DNA from 4 places in the Bacillus sp. FSL K6-3431 genome. Region 2 is predicted to be linked to each of the others. Evidence: riboswitches for the same ligand, from Rfam matches in the RefSeq annotation. Region 2 holds a riboswitch; each other region holds the start of a gene.

Region 1 (4,275 bases), 2.6 Mb from region 2:
TTGACTTGCGCCCATAATTTCTGCAGCAACAACGAACATCCAGCCAAGCCCCATGCCACTCCGTAAGCCAACTAGGAATGATGGTAAGGAAGCTGGAAGAATAATTTTTCTCAACGTTTCAGTTGAAGTGAATCCATAAATTTTCCCAACTTCAATTAGTTTTCGATCTACTCCTTGAATCCCAGAAACAATATTCAAATAGACTGGAAAAAAAACACCGACAGCGATTAATACCACTTTTGAAGATTCACCAATTCCCATCCAGAGGATAAACAGGGGCACCCACGCAAGTGATGGAATCGACCGAAATGCCTGTATAAGCGGATCCATTAGTTTTTCCAATACAGTAAAATATCCTACTGCTGACCCAAACAAGACCGCAGCTATCGTTCCGAGTAAGAAACCTGCCGCAACTCTAAACACCGTTGTTCCAACATGACCGAAGAGTGTACCTGCTGCGCCCATTTCGAAAATTTCTTGCACGATCCTAGTTGGTGCTGGTAACAGATGAGCTTCAATTAGTCCAACTCTCGCTGCTGCCTCCCAAAAAATTAATAGAACGAAAGGAATAATACTTCCTAATAACCATTTCTCATTATTTTTCCATAGAGAATTTTCAGTCAAGCGCGTCTTCGGCTTTCCCACTGCAACTCCAATTGTTTCGCTTCTTTCACTCATCTTCATTACCGCCCTTTACTTATTGAAATTAAATGCGTAAGCGCTGGAGCAAGACATATGTCCTAAAATCAACTATCAATTATAAACAAATTTATTCTCTATCAGCATCGAAATAGCTTGAGTTAATTAAGTCATCTACGACTTTTTCAATATTTGTTTTAGATTCAATGATACCTTCCGATTTGAGCACATCACCAGCTGCTTGAATCACATCCCTTTGATCATCTCCCGGTGCCGAAGTAGAAAAATCATTACGCTCAAGCTGAATTTTTGCTACATCTAAATCAATTTGTGCTTCTTTTGCTAAAATTTCTGCCGTTTCTTCTGGATTATCAATCGCCCATAAGCGCGCTTGTTCATATACTTCAATTACTTTTTTCACATAATCAGGATACTTTTTCGCAAAATCTTCACGAACGTTCAATACGCCATATGTGTTAAAATCCGGATTTCTGAAGAAGAGATTAGCTCCGACTTCCTTTTCTACACGAGCCATATGTGGATCTAGTCCTGCCCAGGCATCAACCTCACCTGCAAGAAGTGCTGCTGCACCATCTCCATGCTGTAAATTGACGATTTCCACATCTTTTGCAGATAGACCACTATCTTCTAGCGCTCTTAATAAAAATATATAAGGATCTGTTCCTAATGTTGCCGCTACTTTTTTCCCTTTTAAATCTTCAACTGCTGTAATTGTTTTGTCAGTAGAAACAAGCGCTGTCCATTCAGGTTTAGAATAAATATATACAGATTCAATTGGAGAACCTTTCGCTTTCGCCATTAGTGCTGCTGCTCCAGCAGATGATCCAAAATCAACACTTTTGGAATTTAAGAACTCAAGGGCTTTATTACTTCCATGACTTAAAACAAACTCGACTTCAATCCCTTCCTCTTCGAACAACTTTTCAGCAAAGCCTTTTTCTTTTAAAACAAGACTTGTTGGCGAATAATGTGCATAATCTAGAATTATTTTTTTCGGTTTACCCGGCTCTTCACTTGCATTTGCAGAGCAAGCTGCTAACGCAACCGCTAATGTAAAGATTAATAATGTTTTAATAGTCCATGATTTCATTTGAAATCCCCCCACTTATATAATTAATCACATAATATTACTTGGTTTAACTTTATACATGATAGATAAGAACCTCTTTGCCACCGGAAATGGCGTTTAGTGGTTCCTTCTATTTGCATTTTTCCTTTTATATAGCATTTGTACCTTTTTAAAATAAACATAAAAAAGCCCCCTTCCTAAGAAGAGGGCGTTATATACGATTCCTCCTCTTATCTTCCAGATCAATGATCTGTAGGATGTAGCACCTTCTCAAACATAATAATGTTTGCAGGTTGCCGGGCTTCACAGGGCCTATTCCCTCCGCCACTCTCGATAAGAGATTACATTTAATTGTCAAATACTTATTCGTTGACCATGTATTGCAGTATAAACGATTGTTTTGTTGCTGTCAAATGATTTTTAGAAAATTAATGCAATATATCCAATTTCAATTGTTCACTGCTTTAGCAATAGCCTGCTGTAGTTGAATAATAATATCTTGCTCATTTTCGATACCAATTGAGATACGAACGACACTTTTATTTATTCCAAGCTTCTCTTGGGACTCGCGAGGTAAGTTTCGATGTGAAGTACCAAATGGATAAGAAACAGTTGTCTCAACTCCACCTAAAGAAGGCACAATTTTAATCCAGCCAAGTGTAGAGAAAAACAAGCGAATATCACATTGTTTAGCCAATTCAACAGTTACTACAGCTCCGTTTCCATATTTAGAAACCGCTTTTGGATAAAATACCTTTTTAACATTTTCATTATTTTCAAGAAAGTCTGCCACAGATTGTGCATTAGCTGATTGTTTTTCCATACGCAAAGCGAGTGTCTTTACTCCTCTGCATGTAAGCCAAGCTTCAAATGGACTTAAATTTCCACCTAAGTTGACAATTTTTTGTCGCGCCTTTTTCACAAGTTCTTCTGTTCCAACAATCACGCCAGCCGACACATCACTATGTCCACCGAGATATTTTGTTGCACTATGAACAACGAGATCTACTCCAGCTTTATAAGGCTGAAGCAAGTATGGGGTTGCAAACGTATTATCAACCATCGAACACAATTGATATTCTTTAGCAATTTTTACAAGTGTAGTAATATTTTCTACTCTTAAAAATGGATTTGTAATACTTTCCGTATAAAGTAACTTAGTATTAGGGCGGATCGCTGACAATACCTCAGCTTCATTAGAAAATGAGACAAATGTAACGTCTACACCAAAGTTTTTTAATTCCTCGGACAATAGATGATACGTACCCCCGTACAAATCCTCACATGCGATAATATGATCCCCGTGTTTAACGACCGCAAGTAATCCAGCCAGAATCGCAGACATACCTGATGATGCAGCAACACCAGATTCTGCTCCTTCTAATGTTGCTACTGCTGCTCCGAGTTCATCCGTATTCGGATTTCCATATCTCGAATACAAGTATGGCGTCTCTCCTTCAAAATAACTTTCCAATTCGTCGAGGTTTTGGAAAGCAAATGACGATGTTTGATAAATAGGCGAAACCTTCGCTGTAAAGTTTTTATTTTGTTTTTGTGATTGATGCACTGCCATAGTGTCAAATGAAACGTCGCTCATTATATTGGGTCACTCCTATGTTTGTAGCAAATGTGAAATTCAATAATTGTGATTATACTCACAATTATAAGAGTTGTCAAAAAAAGAGACTCCAAGAACTTTTGGGTTGTGATTAATAATACTGATTCATGTAGCCCTTAAGGCAAATATATTCGGAATGAATCTATTACTGCCTAGCGTGATCCAATCTTACTGACCGTCGGTAGGGCAATTTACTGATAGTTCGAGTACAATTACTAGCATACTCGCACAACTATAACTAGTTAATATCGACTATTACTGGCCACTCAGCTATTTTATGAGCCACTCACGTGATTTACTGGCCACTCGGCTATTTTATGAGCCACTCACGTGATTTACTAGTCAAGTCCAGACAATTGTGTAATTTAGTTTACAATGTTTTCTTTATGATATTTAGTTATAGTTGGCTATTTTATTTCATCAAGTGAAAAGGGGGTACCCCCTTTTCACTTGATGAAATTGTCATTTTATAAACTCTTTTTTCCGCTTCGTTCTCTGTTTTCATAATCCATTAGTATTGCACCGATAAGTCGAAATGCAGATTGATTATTCGGGAAGATACGTATGACTCTTTCTCTCCTGCGAACCTCCTGATTAAGCCTTTCAAGTGAATTTGTGCTCGCTAGATAACGATGATAACGAGAAGGCTGGTTGAGAAATTGAATGGCATCTTCGAAGCCATCCTCTAAAATTTCAATTGCTTTCTGGACCTTTGCTTCTTCTTCATATTTATCGACAAATTGCTCTTTATATTGGCGAGCTTCTTCTACTGAAATACTATTAAAGATGCGCCTCATGTCAGCGATTATTTGTTTTGATTCTTTTTTTGGCAATCGTTCAATGATATTCCGTTTAAAATGGACAGTGCAACGTTGCCAAGAAGTGCCTATGAATTCCCGCTGAATTGCTTTTTTCAGTCCTTCATGAG
Region 2 (4,275 bases):
CCGCAATATCTTGAATAAATTGACGATCTATTTTTATCCCATTAACAGGGAAATGCTGTAAATATTGAAAGGCCGAAAATCCCGTACCAAAATCATCAATGCTCACAGTAAAGCCAAGTTGATGAAGTTGCTTCATCCGAGCTTGAACTAAAGTGAAGTCCTCCATCGCTACGTTTTCAGTAATTTCAATATTAAGATTTGCAGGATTCACATTGTACTTTTCTAGACTCCGCTTTAAATAGTCATATAGACTTACATGTAAAAAGTGACGTGGCGAAATATTCACCGATAAGGTAAATTCATCAGTCTCGCTTACATTCCATTTCTCCAATTGTTCAAATGATTGCTCAATGACCCATTCACCAATCGGTATAATAAGTCCCGTGGATTCAGCCAAATTGATGAACTCCATTGGGGTGACTAGGCCACGCTCTGGGTGGTTCCAGCGTATCAATGACTCAAAGCCGATGATTTTTCCTGATAGACAGTCGATTTGTGGTTGATAGTATAATTCAAATTCATTTAAATCTAATGCTCTGCGCATATTCATTTCAATGATTAAATCATTGGCCATCACACTAAACATATTACTTGTAAACCGCGCTTTCACGTTACGGATATTTTTCTTTCTTCCCATGTTTAAAGCAATTTGTGCGGTTTGTAAACATTTCTTTGCATCATCGCCATGATCAGGATAAATACTCACACCATAGCTATGTGTCATATACACTTCCTGTCCCAAAATATACATGGGTTGTAATAATTGATTCATCACTTGTTCAATAGAATCCATTGCTACATTCGTATCACGTCCCGCTGGAAGGAAAATGGCGAAATGATCAAAACCGATACGTCCTAATATCCCATTATCACCGAATATTTCTTGAATACTGTTAGCTGTATGAATGATCACTTCATCCCCCCCGGCATGGCCGAGAACATCTTGGATATTGCTAAATTGATCAAGCTTTAAGTAAACCATTAAACCTTTTTCTTTCACCTTTATCTTTTGCATTTTTTTATTTACTAATTCAAAAAATGCATACTGGTTGGATAGCCCTGTTAACTGATCTACATATGCAAGTTGTTTCATTTCATTTTCCGTTTCAATTCGCTGTTTACGTTCAAATAGGAAGCTTATCATATCAACCAGCGTCCTAACAGTCTCTTGGTTTAATTCAGTCCATATCCTTTGCGAGAAGGATTCACAGCAAAGTATCCCTAAAATACCAGTACTTAAAACAAGTGGTACTTCCAATATTGATTGTGTTTCCGTTACTTCTTGAAAATATTTGAACTTATACCCAAGTACTGCATCCTCTGAAATATCTTCTACAGCAAAAGATCTTCCATTTAGTATTTGTTCGAAATATAATGGCGCATCCTTTTGTTCATATACCCAATCAGAAAAACATTCATCGATATTGCGATTGAATGAATATTGACATTGCAAACTTGTCTTGTCTTCATTAAATAACCATATACTTACACGGTCCGCATCAAGGACCGTTGTAATCGTTTGACAAATTTCTTGTATTAACGATTCAATAGCCTCTTTCGACATTAGCTTTGACTTTGCCAATTCAAACAAACGATGTTGTTGCATGCGTAGCATCTTCTCATGCTCTAATGATAAATATAATCGTCTTTGATCACATGGTGACATATACAGAAGTAGCGATTCTTCCTCAAATGGCACAGAAATAACTTCATAACGTCGACTGTTCATATCCATATAAAACAGTTCCTCTGTGACGTCTTCTTGCCTCTTAATGCGCTGCAAAATTTTTTCGCTATTATTGTTCAATACATTGCAACGATCACTAATCGAAGTATATGTATGGTTTTTCATGTGGTATAGCAATACACAGGGAGCTTGCTGCTCATCCATGCTGTTGCCCCCTTCTTAGAAAATGTTAAATTCCGACAAATCATTATCGATTATTATATCGACTCAACAAAAAATATTTCCAGTAAGATATTAAAATAATATTCGAACGATGTCGAAAACACCGTGCATTTTGTCGAAAAAAAACACGATTTACTATTCAGGAATATCCTTAAATAGTAAACCGCTAGCTGGCTTAAAAGTTAATTTAATGTGTTTTCTTAATTTAAACTCGGTTACTTATTCTTACAACTTTTCAAATTTGTCTTTACTTTTTTACTGAGCCAAGTTTAGTTGCCTGTGAAAATCGCTTTTTTTCATTTTTTTCAATTTGTGTAACCTTACCATCATGCACGGTAATAACGATAGAACCATAGTCAATACTGCTTAATTCCGATTTAATGTAATCAATTACTTTTTCATCTTGGGTAGCCATTGCCATCCCCTCCATTTCTTAAATAAAATGTCAGATCCATAGTGCTTACACAACATTAAGAGTGTAGAAATAGGTATATAATTAATTAAAATTCATGCGTTCCTAACGAACAAAAAACCTCCAACTCTAGTACATATGAGTGGAGGTTCAACGGACATCATGCCCAATTAAAGCACACTCATCTTTAGAATACATAGTATTCTTCTGAAATTAGCACCATACAATATACAATTGCTGGTTGCTGAGGCATCGCAGGGTCAGTCCCTCCGCCTCTCTCGATAAGTTTTACTATTCAGTTATTTAGAATTTTTTAAATAAAGCTATGTATAATATTGTAAATTACTTTTCACTTTGCGTCAATCCCATTTTTAAAAATGGTTAAACATACATATAAAGCACTATATTAAAATTAATTAATACGCTGCATTTAAATAATGCCAAAAGTTTTTAACAAACTAAGAGCAACGATACTGTAGCCGATAAATGCCCGAAATTTCTTACCACGTCGGTAATATAAAATCGCGACAATTATTCCTAAAAGAGGCGCTGCTGTTAATAAAGTAAGAAGCAAACCGACAATCAACGTTACAATGATAGATGATTTATCCAACCATGAATTAGCTGAATCTGAGTCTGCCCCGGACTTTTCACGGGCAACGTATTTTTTTAATTCCACAATACGAGCATTTAAATCATGATCCTTTTTATCATTTAACTTATCAGCAATTGCAACTAAATATTCAACTCCATCTAAGCTATCTCCTGGCTGAATATTATCGACAAAATGTAGTATCATGTTTAATTCCTTTTCACGTTCTTCTTCATTTTTAGGTATCGAGAGGATTGTTTTGCGCACACGATTAAAATCAGTGATATACATATTAACCATATTACCTGGTAACATTAAGAAATCAATAAAAGTCGGTATAAAGTCAATTGTTTTTTCAACCTTTTTATTTCTCATTAGCTTGTTAATGAGAGTTTTTATCTCTTTATATTTTTTTTGTTTCTTGTATATCCGAACTAATAGCTCATATGGCTCACTTTTTTCTGGAAAGTGGGAAATAAATTGCTTACCTGCCTTTTCAGCTTCGTTATTTTGTTCGATTTGTTGATGAGAATATATTGTATAATAATAGCGAAACATATAATCATCTTCTGTCATTGGTTGCATACTTTTCAATTGTCGCAATACATATGCAATATTACCGAGCATATACTCACAAACAATATCTGCTCTCAATAAATCCATACTTGGATCGCCATTAACCATTTCTTGCTTTACTAAATCAAGTGCATCCTCGTACTCACTTTGTTCTATTAATTGAAGAATATGATCCAGCACATTGTCGTATATACTTTCCGGATGGAACATCTGATCATAAGCAATCCTCTCGTTAGCATTGCTTAATATTTCATATGCTTTTCGAATCAACTTAAATTCTTCTGGGTGCTTTTCATTCGTATACATTCTAATTTTACGATGATAGGCTCGCTTTATTTCCTCTTCTGTCGCCTCGTAATCTACTTCTAATATTTCGTAATATGTTAAAGTTTCCGTTATCATTCTTTCGTCACCTATCAATAAAATATAATTTAGAAAAGCACAAGCGTCCTTTTTGCATAATCCTAACATTGGCTATGTGTTTTATATTACAGTTGATTTTTGGCTCAACACTATTCTTTAACTATAAAATGTGATTTCTATTAAAAATTAAATGCTCTACCTTATCTTTACCTAGAGAAGTGAAGATAATTGCTGCTCAAGCTTTTTGATTAAAACGATATTTCCCGTTTCGATCGCATGAGTTAAAGCAGTAAGTAATCCGCCGATTATTTCGTTCTTTTCTGGTGAATTATGTTCCATCTTTCGTTTTGCCTGTAATGTTAGCGCATGTACACTAGCTAGTAGTTCCGAATCAACACGCTCATTTTCCAAACGAGCAAACGA
Region 3 (4,275 bases), 330 kb from region 2:
TCTGAACCAACAAGCGCGATATCAGCCCCATCAGATAATAAGGTTGTCATCGTTTTATCGCCACCCCAAGCTGTTTTTATTTCGACATTAAGGCCTTCATCTTTAAAAAAACCTTTTTCAACTGCAACATATTGGGGAGCATAGAATATAGAACGAGTTACTTCTGCGACTCTCACCTTTTGTAAGCTAGTTTTTGCTGAACAGGCAGTAATAGCGAGTACAGTACAAGCAGCAATAAGTAAAAAGATGCTAGTTTTGAACCATTTCTTCATATTGGGTTTCCTCCTTATGTGTGCCATGGATGGCAAAAGATAATTAAAGGCTAACATATCGTATGATAGGCGCAGCAATATGTGATAACCTCAAAAGAAAAGCGTAAGCGCCTTGCGAGGATCATCGGCTATTAATACCACATCCGGTGGCAACGCCGAAGTAACCCACGTCAAGTGGGCCTTCGTTCTCGACTTATTGAAATGAGACGCGGGAAGTATACTAATCGATAAGTGGTGAAGCTAGATAAAATAAAAACAAATATCCAATAATGGAGGTGGGAGCTTCGTGAAAAACAAAAAATTAATCTTAGATGTACAAGCGTTTCCTTCACCGAATCCAACGATTCATTTATGGATCGTGACATATTTTTCTTCAGGGCTTAAGGTAAAAGGACTATTAGCTAAGCCAAAGAAACAGGGCTTATACGAAGGATTTTTATATTTAAGAGGGGGGATTAAAAGTATAGGGATGGTTAGGCCAGCGAGGATTGCTCAATTTGCTTCAGAGGGATTTGTTGTGTTTGCACCTTATTATCGTGGGAATCGTGGTGGAGAAGGAAATGAAGACTTTGCAGGGGCAGATCGTGAGGATGCATTCACAGGCTACGAAATATTAAAAAGCCATCCAGCTGTAAAGGAAAATCGTATTCATATATTTGGCTTTTCCCGCGGTGGTGTGATGGCTTTATTTACCGGATTAAAACATAACGATGCAGCATCGATTGTTACATGGGGCGGGGTATCTGATGTAGCACTTACATATATGGAGCGTAAAGATATGAGGAGAATGATGAAGCGGGTGATAGGAGGTTCTCCTCAAACTGCAGCTCAAGCATTTGAGTACAGGACACCTCTATATGAACTAGAAAAAATGCAAGCTCCAGTCCTTATCATTCATGGAGAGTTAGACGATAATGTATCCATAGAACATGCTTGGCGACTCGAAAAAAGATTACAGTCGCTCGAAAAAAAGGTAAATACATGGTACTTTGATACCTATACACATTATTTTCCACCAGTAATTAATCGGAAAATCGTAACCGATTTATGCACATGGATGAAACAACAGGAAAGTCATGTATAATTAGGAACAATAGGCACTTAGGTAATAGTGCTGGCCGCCCTATGATTGCCACGTACTGTGTGGTGCCGGTGGCATCGTGTACATCGGGTCGTTAGCTAAGACACAATAAAGGAACAACAGCTAAGGGCGCCACGTGGTGTGGCAACGCCGTTGTGATCCACGTCGTGTGGGCCAAAATTAAGGAGGGAATTCAATGGGCATGCCGTTAGAGTTAAACACACTGATCGTTACGAAAGGTAAGGAGAAAAGGCAAGAAGAAAACCTCTTTACGCTTGAAAAGTCAGGTTATAGACTGTATCCAATTGATATTCCAATGGAAGTGCGGTATTCGTTAAAAAGTGAAAATCGTGCAACAGCAATTATTCAGAAAATAGAATGGGAAAATGAGAATACGTTGATAACATATCAACTTGTATCATTGCATTCCGTTAATTAATGTAAAGCCGGTATAATAAAAGTTTTATTTGTTGACATGCCATAACTAAGTACGCTATGATTTTGTAATGAATGGATACTCTTATCCTGAGATGGTGGAGGGGCAGGCCCTGTGAAACCCAGCAACCTACTTACAAAAGGAAGCAATTCCAGTAAGAAAGGTGCTAACCTGTTGCAAGGCGAAAGCCTTGAACGATAAGAGTGAAAGGCTCGGCACATGTAATAAAACCTTTCCTCACAGATTTAATAGGAAAGGTTTTTATTTTTTTATAAATAGACACCGTTGCCTTTTATTTATTGCCTGAATGAATAACATCATTTTAGGAAATGAGTATTATTAAAATAGGAAAGATATTAGTGTATAGGAGGATGACCGATGACACATAATCGCCGTTTATTTACGTCAGAATCTGTAACAGAGGGGCACCCGGATAAGATTTGTGACCAAATCTCTGATTCTATATTAGATTCGATATTGGCAAAGGACGCGAATGCTCGCGTTGCCTGTGAAACATCTGTTACAACTGGCTTAGTCCTTGTAGCAGGAGAAATTACAACAAGTACGTATGTCGATATACCTAAAATTGTCCGCGATACGATTAAGGAAATTGGCTATGATCGTGCAAAATATGGATTTGATGCAGAAACTTGTGCTGTACTTACATCAATTGATGAACAATCTCCAGATATTGCAGCAGGAGTAAACACAGCACTTGAAGCGCGTGAAAGAGCGATGTCCGAAGAAGAAATAGAGGAGATTGGTGCTGGTGACCAAGGGCTAATGTTTGGTTATGCTTGTAATGAAACGGAAGAATTAATGCCTTTACCAATTTCGCTTGCACATAAACTTGCATTCAGATTGGCTCAAGTTAGAAAAGAAAGTATACTATCATATTTACGTCCAGATGGAAAAACGCAAGTAACTGTTGAGTATGATAAAAATGATAAGCCAGTTAGAGTTGATACGATTGTATTATCGACTCAGCATCATCCTGATATTAGCTTGGAGCAAATTCAGCAAGATATAAAAGATCATGTAATTACGCCTGTTGTTCCTGCTGAATTACTTGATGACGAAACGAAATATTTTATTAATCCAACAGGTCGTTTTGTCATTGGTGGGCCGCAGGGAGACGCAGGCTTGACTGGGCGGAAAATTATCGTTGATACTTATGGGGGCTACGCTCGCCATGGTGGGGGAGCTTTTTCTGGAAAAGATCCAACAAAAGTGGATAGATCAGCAGCATATGCAGCGCGTTATGTAGCTAAAAATATTGTTGCATCTGGCCTTGCTGATAAATGTGAAGTACAACTTGCATATGCAATCGGTGTGGCGCAACCAGTATCCATTTCTGTTGATACATTTGGAACAGGAAAAGTATCGGAAGATGTGTTTGTTCAGGCCATTAGGGAAAACTTTGATCTTCGTCCAGTAGGGATTATCCGGATGCTAGACCTTCGTCGACCAATTTATAAGCAAACAGCTGCCTATGGACATTTCGGTCGTACTGATATAGATTTACCTTGGGAAAAAACAGACAAAGCAGAAGCAATCAAAGTATCGGCTCAAAATAAATAATTCCATTTATAATAGAGCTGCGTGAAAATGCAGCTCTGTTTTTTTTGTCACTATTGAAATTTTTAGAAAACTTTTTTCCACAGCATATTCACAATTAATACTGCTAAATGAAGTGAAAAGTGTTAGTATTAACAAGTATGCGACGCATTGATTATCTAAACATTGCGCTTGAATAGGATGTTCAAAAAGTCCGGTAAAAATTGCTATCGAATTTCGTTGTCAGCTTCTTCGCTCCTCACTTATGGGAAAGGAACTTCTGTTAAGATCGCTCACGTCCTGTGAGCAACACAGAAGTCAGCACATCCTGTGCAAGTGTTGTGATGCTCGAAGGCTACACTTCCTAGAACTTCTCGGCCCTTTTTATCCTCCTTTTTGAACTCACACTTGAATTTAAATAGAGTAGGTGGCATGTATATGTGCGGTTTTATTGGTTGTATCCATGATCAAGCTTTGGAAATTAAAGCTCCTGATCAAGAATTATTTAAACAAATGAATGATTTAATTACCCACAGAGGTCCAGATGATGAAGGGTATTTTGAAGATGAACATATTCAGTTCGGTTTTCGACGCTTAAGTATTATTGATATTGAAAGTGGTCAACAGCCTTTAGCTTTTGAAAATGAGAGATATTGGATCATATTTAATGGCGAGATTTACAACTTTGTTGAACTCCGTGAAGAACTTGTGAAATCCGGAACGGCATTTCAAACAGCATCAGACACGGAAGTAATCATTGCTTTATACAGTCAAGTAAAAGAAAAAGTAGTTGATAAATTGCGTGGCATGTTTGCTTTTATGATCTGGGATAAAGAAAAACAAGAGCTTTTTGGCGCGCGTGATCAATTTGGAATTAAGCCGTTCTTTTATAAAGAAGAAGCGGGACGAACATTATTTGCATCTGAAAA
Region 4 (4,275 bases), 1.3 Mb from region 2:
CAACTTAGCTTCTCCTTCCTCCTAACGAATCCTTATATAGAAAGACGACCTTAATCAAACAATAGATTAAAGTCGCCTCTATTTTTTATAGTCAGCGAATGTCACTCTCATTTATTTATTCTATATTATCGAATATTAATATAATTATTCCTATGCGTCAACTATGTTTTGGGGAATAATTTTCCTATTTTTCAAATTGGATAGGATTTTGCTATTATAAATATCTTTTTTGCTTCAAAAACGCGATGATTATTTCAATCGATTCATCAATTGTGAGAACATTTGTATCAAGTGTAATTTCAGGATCAAATGGCTCTTCATACGGTGCATCAATACCAGTAAAACCTTTTATTTCACCAGATCTAGCTTTTTTATATAATCCTTTAGGATCACGGGTTTCACATGTTTCTAAACTTGCTTTTACATATATTTCGATAAATTCATCTGCATTTACAAGCTCGCGCACTAAAGTTCGATCTTCACGATATGGCGATATGAATGCAGTTAATGTAAATAATCCGGCATCAACCATTAGTTTTGAAACTTCACCAATTCTCCGGATATTCTCTGTCCTGTCTTCTGGACTAAATCCTAAATTCCTATTTAAACCATGTCGGACATTATCACCGTCAAGTCGATATGTGTGAATTCCTTGTATATATAATTCTTTCTCTAATGCTGTGGAAATGGTCGATTTACCTGATCCTGAAAGTCCGGTGAACCAAAGAACGGCACTTTTATGCTGCTTTAATTCCTGTCTATCTGACTTCGAAACCTCCGATTCATGCCACACAATATTTGTTGAAATTGTCATCGTTCCTTCCTCCTAAAAACTCCTATAGTATATAAGAAAAAATAACTAAATTAGTTTAAAGCCACTAATTAATATCATTATAGCCATAATGGTTCGCAATGGCTTCGCTGGAAATTTGGACGATAAGGTACTTCCAATTAGTACACCCGGTATAGACCCCATCAACAGGTTTATCATTAGTAAGTAATCGACATTACCAAAGCCAGCGTGCATGAATCCAGCAGCTGTAACTAATAAAAAAGCATGAGCAATATCGGTTCCGACTAATTCCGAGGGCCTCATCCGATAAAGGTAAAGCATAGCCAAGGCGAACATAGAACCTGACCCAATCGAGGTCAAACCGACAATAAAACCTAAAACTACTCCAACTACTATCGTTAACGTCCGTTTTTCATCCAAGGATTTCATTTGAAGTTTTGATTCAAATTTATTTTTTCGAAAAGTTTTAATAAGTGTTGTTACTGCAACTAAAATCAATGTATAACCTAGCGCATGTTTTATTATTAATTCTTGATTATGAAAAAAGGAATCAAATAGATGGAGGATTCCGACTGCACATATAGCACTTGGAATACTTCCGATGGCGAGATACTTAACTAACTTAAAATTAATGGTCTTTTGTCTCCAATGCTGAAAAGAACCGAATAATTTCGTAATAGAATTGTATGCAAGATCTGTTCCTACAGCTATTGAGGGACTTATACCAAATAAGATTAATATAGGTGTTAACAAAGCAGCTCCTCCAACACCTGTTAATCCAACCATAAATCCAATAAAAAGTCCCATCGCGATAATACCAATACTCATTAAACGCACTCCCCAGAAAAACCATTATAGATAGATCAGTTGGTGAAAAAGCGATGATTCCGATTGGTTTCCTATAGCTTGCCTAGTCACTGGTCAAGGTAAGAATCATCCTAAACGATATCATTGAACCCTATCATTTATAGGTAAATTATTAGCAGAAAAATAGAATGTACACCTCATAATGATCAAAACCCCTCTCCTTTTACATTTATACAAAAAAGGCATCTTTTTAATCGACACTTTGGTCGATTAGAAAGATGCCTTTAGTTGACTAATTGGCATGTATTACTACTTTCTTAAATTATATGACATTCTTTTAACAGCTCACATCTACAGTCAAGATTATGTTTATGACCCAATAAAACCCACTTCTACATGATTAAGAAGAGGGTTTTAAACATTTTTTCTCTTCTTATCTATTAAGCTTTCGCTTATTGGAATTGGCACAGTACTATGCAGTCTGTTGCCGAGGATTCATTGGGCCACTCCCTCAACCTCTCTGGATAAGATCTGATTTATTAAGTTGAGATTCATATTACATGATTAAAATTCCAAAGTCAATGATTTTTCTGAATTTATTTTTAATCCCATCTGTTTTATCGGTTTTATACTTCTGCTAGCTATCATTTTTCAGTAAAACCTTAAAAATGAATAGTCTTTGTCTGTATAGAATCAATTTTTATAAAGCGTTTTTCAAGAAAAACAAGCTCGAAAGTCAGTATATCGACTTTCAAGCTTATTTAAACCAGCCTTTTTTCCTTGATTGGGTGATCGCTTCAATTCTGTTCGTCACCTCTAGCTTATCTAATATTTGTGAAATATAATTTCGTACTGTTCCAGATTTAATACTTAACTCTTTCGCAATCTCATTTGTGTTTCTTCCTTCTGCCACGAGTTCTAAAACAGCCTTCTCACGTTCAGTAAGTGGATTTTCTTCACTATAGAGGTCATCCATTAATTCTGGTGCATATTCACGCTTTCCCGCCATAACGTTGCGGATTGTATTAGCTAATTCATCACTAGGACTGTCCTTGAGTAAATAGCCCCTTACACCAGCTTTGATCGCTCGCTGAAAATAACCCGATCGTGCAAATGTAGTTAGCACGATAACCTTACAGCCCGTATTTTTTAACTCTTCTGCTGCTTCCAGCCCACTCTTTTTTGGCATTTCAATATCCATAATACAAATATCCGGATTATGTTTTTTCACGAGTGCAATTGCTTCTACTCCATTGCATGCCTTTCCGACAACTTCTATGTCATCTTCCAAGTTGAGCAATGATCCAAGAGCACCTAACATCATTTGCTGGTCTTCCGCAATAACGATTCGAATCAATGCGCATCCTCCTTAACTACACTAGGAACTTTCATAATAATTGTTGTACCATCTTCTGATATAATATCTAAGTTTCCATTAATAAATTCCAATCGTTCTCTTATTCCTTTTAAGCCATGCTTATCGGAAAGGTCCGTATTAGCGATCATTCCGCCCCCATTATCATGAACGGTAATGCATATATCATTGGTTGATTGTTTAATCGTAATATGGCAGGAAGTTGCTTTACTATGTTTTACAACATTTGTGACTGCTTCTTTCATACACATACTTAAAATATTTTCAAGAAATAAAGAAACATTGGATAGGTTTACATGGTGATCCCCACTGAAATTAATTCCAGCTGCTTTAAGTATTTGTTTTACACGAATGATTTCTTCCTTTAATCGTATCCCACGCATTTGTGAAACCATTGTTCTTACTTCATTTAGTGCTGTTCTGGCCGTTTGCTGGACATCTTTTATTTCTGACCGCGCTTGTTCTGGATCCTTATAGATTAATTTCCTAGCCAAGTCGCTTTTTAAACCGATAAGCGAGAGTTTTTGACCGAGTGTATCATGTAAGTCGCGAGCAATTCGTTGTCGCTCTTCCTGTTTTACAAGTTCAGATATTTTTGTATTAGCATCTTCTAGTTGTTCTTCTAGTTTATCTTGTTTTTTTCGATTATAAAGGTTAAATGGTAGTAAAATTACACTAATCCAAATAATAATAATAAAAGGTAATTGGCTTAAAAATAATGGATTTTGGATGACAATATTATAATTAATAGAAACAGTCGTGAACACAAGATGGATGATATAAAGTGTTAAAAATGCAATTCGATTTTTAATATTTCCATTGTAATAAGCAATATAAAAAGCGAAATAGACATATTGAAAAATGATCGTCATCGTAATTGAAATAGCAATTAAAATACTCGTCCACAAATAGACGGGCCATTTCGTTGAGATGAACGCAAAACGATAGGCGATAAAAAATAAAATGGTCAGTATTAATCCAATGATGATCTCAATTGTTTTTGAAGATTGAAAGATAAAATAAAATGGCAAAATACTGAAAACCGTCCATATATAAGGAGATATACCTGAACCTTTTAAAGATTTAATCATTCTTTTTTTCATAAACTACCTCTTCTTTGAAAAACTTAGCTTTTTTTTCCATTATAACATAATGCTATCACTTCTATCAGGCAGGGATAGTTTGTTCGTAACTGAATAAAGTTTAAATATAACAAAGCTCTAATTATTATGATTTAGTCTTGGAAGCTCGCTATAAATGGCTGCAATTTCCTCTATTGGTATCCTTACTAATCCACTAG

What was found. Region 2 has a riboswitch for S-adenosylmethionine ahead of MHB53_RS11220 (YezD family protein). Riboswitches for the same ligand answer to the same signal wherever they lie in the genome.
Region 1: it holds a riboswitch for S-adenosylmethionine, as region 2 does, so the genes downstream of both, MHB53_RS22815 (aliphatic sulfonate ABC transporter substrate-binding protein) here and MHB53_RS11220 (YezD family protein) in region 2, are expected to answer to the same signal.
Region 3: it holds a riboswitch for S-adenosylmethionine, as region 2 does, so the genes downstream of both, metK (methionine adenosyltransferase) here and MHB53_RS11220 (YezD family protein) in region 2, are expected to answer to the same signal.
Region 4: it holds a riboswitch for S-adenosylmethionine, as region 2 does, so the genes downstream of both, MHB53_RS04575 (sulfite exporter TauE/SafE family protein) here and MHB53_RS11220 (YezD family protein) in region 2, are expected to answer to the same signal.

What each region holds. Positions count from the first base shown of each region.
Region 1 covers NZ_JBBOCT010000001.1:4,815,131-4,819,405, reverse strand. Annotated here, with positions in the region: gene MHB53_RS22820 (ABC transporter permease) at 1-684, opposite strand, end outside; gene MHB53_RS22815 (aliphatic sulfonate ABC transporter substrate-binding protein) at 770-1,750, opposite strand; SAM riboswitch class I at 1,957-2,069, opposite strand; gene MHB53_RS22810 (trans-sulfuration enzyme family protein) at 2,178-3,326, opposite strand; gene MHB53_RS22805 (IS256 family transposase) at 3,815-4,275, opposite strand, start outside.
Region 2 covers NZ_JBBOCT010000001.1:2,179,383-2,183,657, forward strand. Annotated here, with positions in the region: gene MHB53_RS11215 (sensor domain-containing phosphodiesterase) at 1-1,891, opposite strand, end outside; gene MHB53_RS11220 (YezD family protein) at 2,157-2,324, opposite strand; SAM riboswitch class I at 2,500-2,609, opposite strand; gene MHB53_RS11225 (J domain-containing protein) at 2,752-3,891, opposite strand; gene MHB53_RS11230 (Hsp70 family protein) at 4,063-4,275, opposite strand, start outside.
Region 3 covers NZ_JBBOCT010000001.1:1,847,535-1,851,809, reverse strand. Annotated here, with positions in the region: gene MHB53_RS09465 (ABC transporter substrate-binding protein) at 1-272, opposite strand, end outside; gene MHB53_RS09460 (alpha/beta hydrolase family protein) at 559-1,356, shown strand; gene MHB53_RS09455 (DUF2584 domain-containing protein) at 1,550-1,792, shown strand; SAM riboswitch class I at 1,871-1,993, shown strand; gene metK (methionine adenosyltransferase) at 2,168-3,370, shown strand; gene asnB (asparagine synthase (glutamine-hydrolyzing)) at 3,785-4,275, shown strand, end outside.
Region 4 covers NZ_JBBOCT010000001.1:900,347-904,621, forward strand. Annotated here, with positions in the region: gene MHB53_RS04565 (phosphoadenylyl-sulfate reductase) at 1-3, opposite strand, end outside; gene cysC (adenylyl-sulfate kinase) at 215-814, opposite strand; gene MHB53_RS04575 (sulfite exporter TauE/SafE family protein) at 860-1,621, opposite strand; SAM riboswitch class I at 2,031-2,131, opposite strand; gene MHB53_RS04580 (response regulator transcription factor) at 2,358-2,957, opposite strand; gene MHB53_RS04585 (sensor histidine kinase) at 2,954-4,078, opposite strand; gene mug (G/U mismatch-specific DNA glycosylase) at 4,196-4,275, opposite strand, start outside.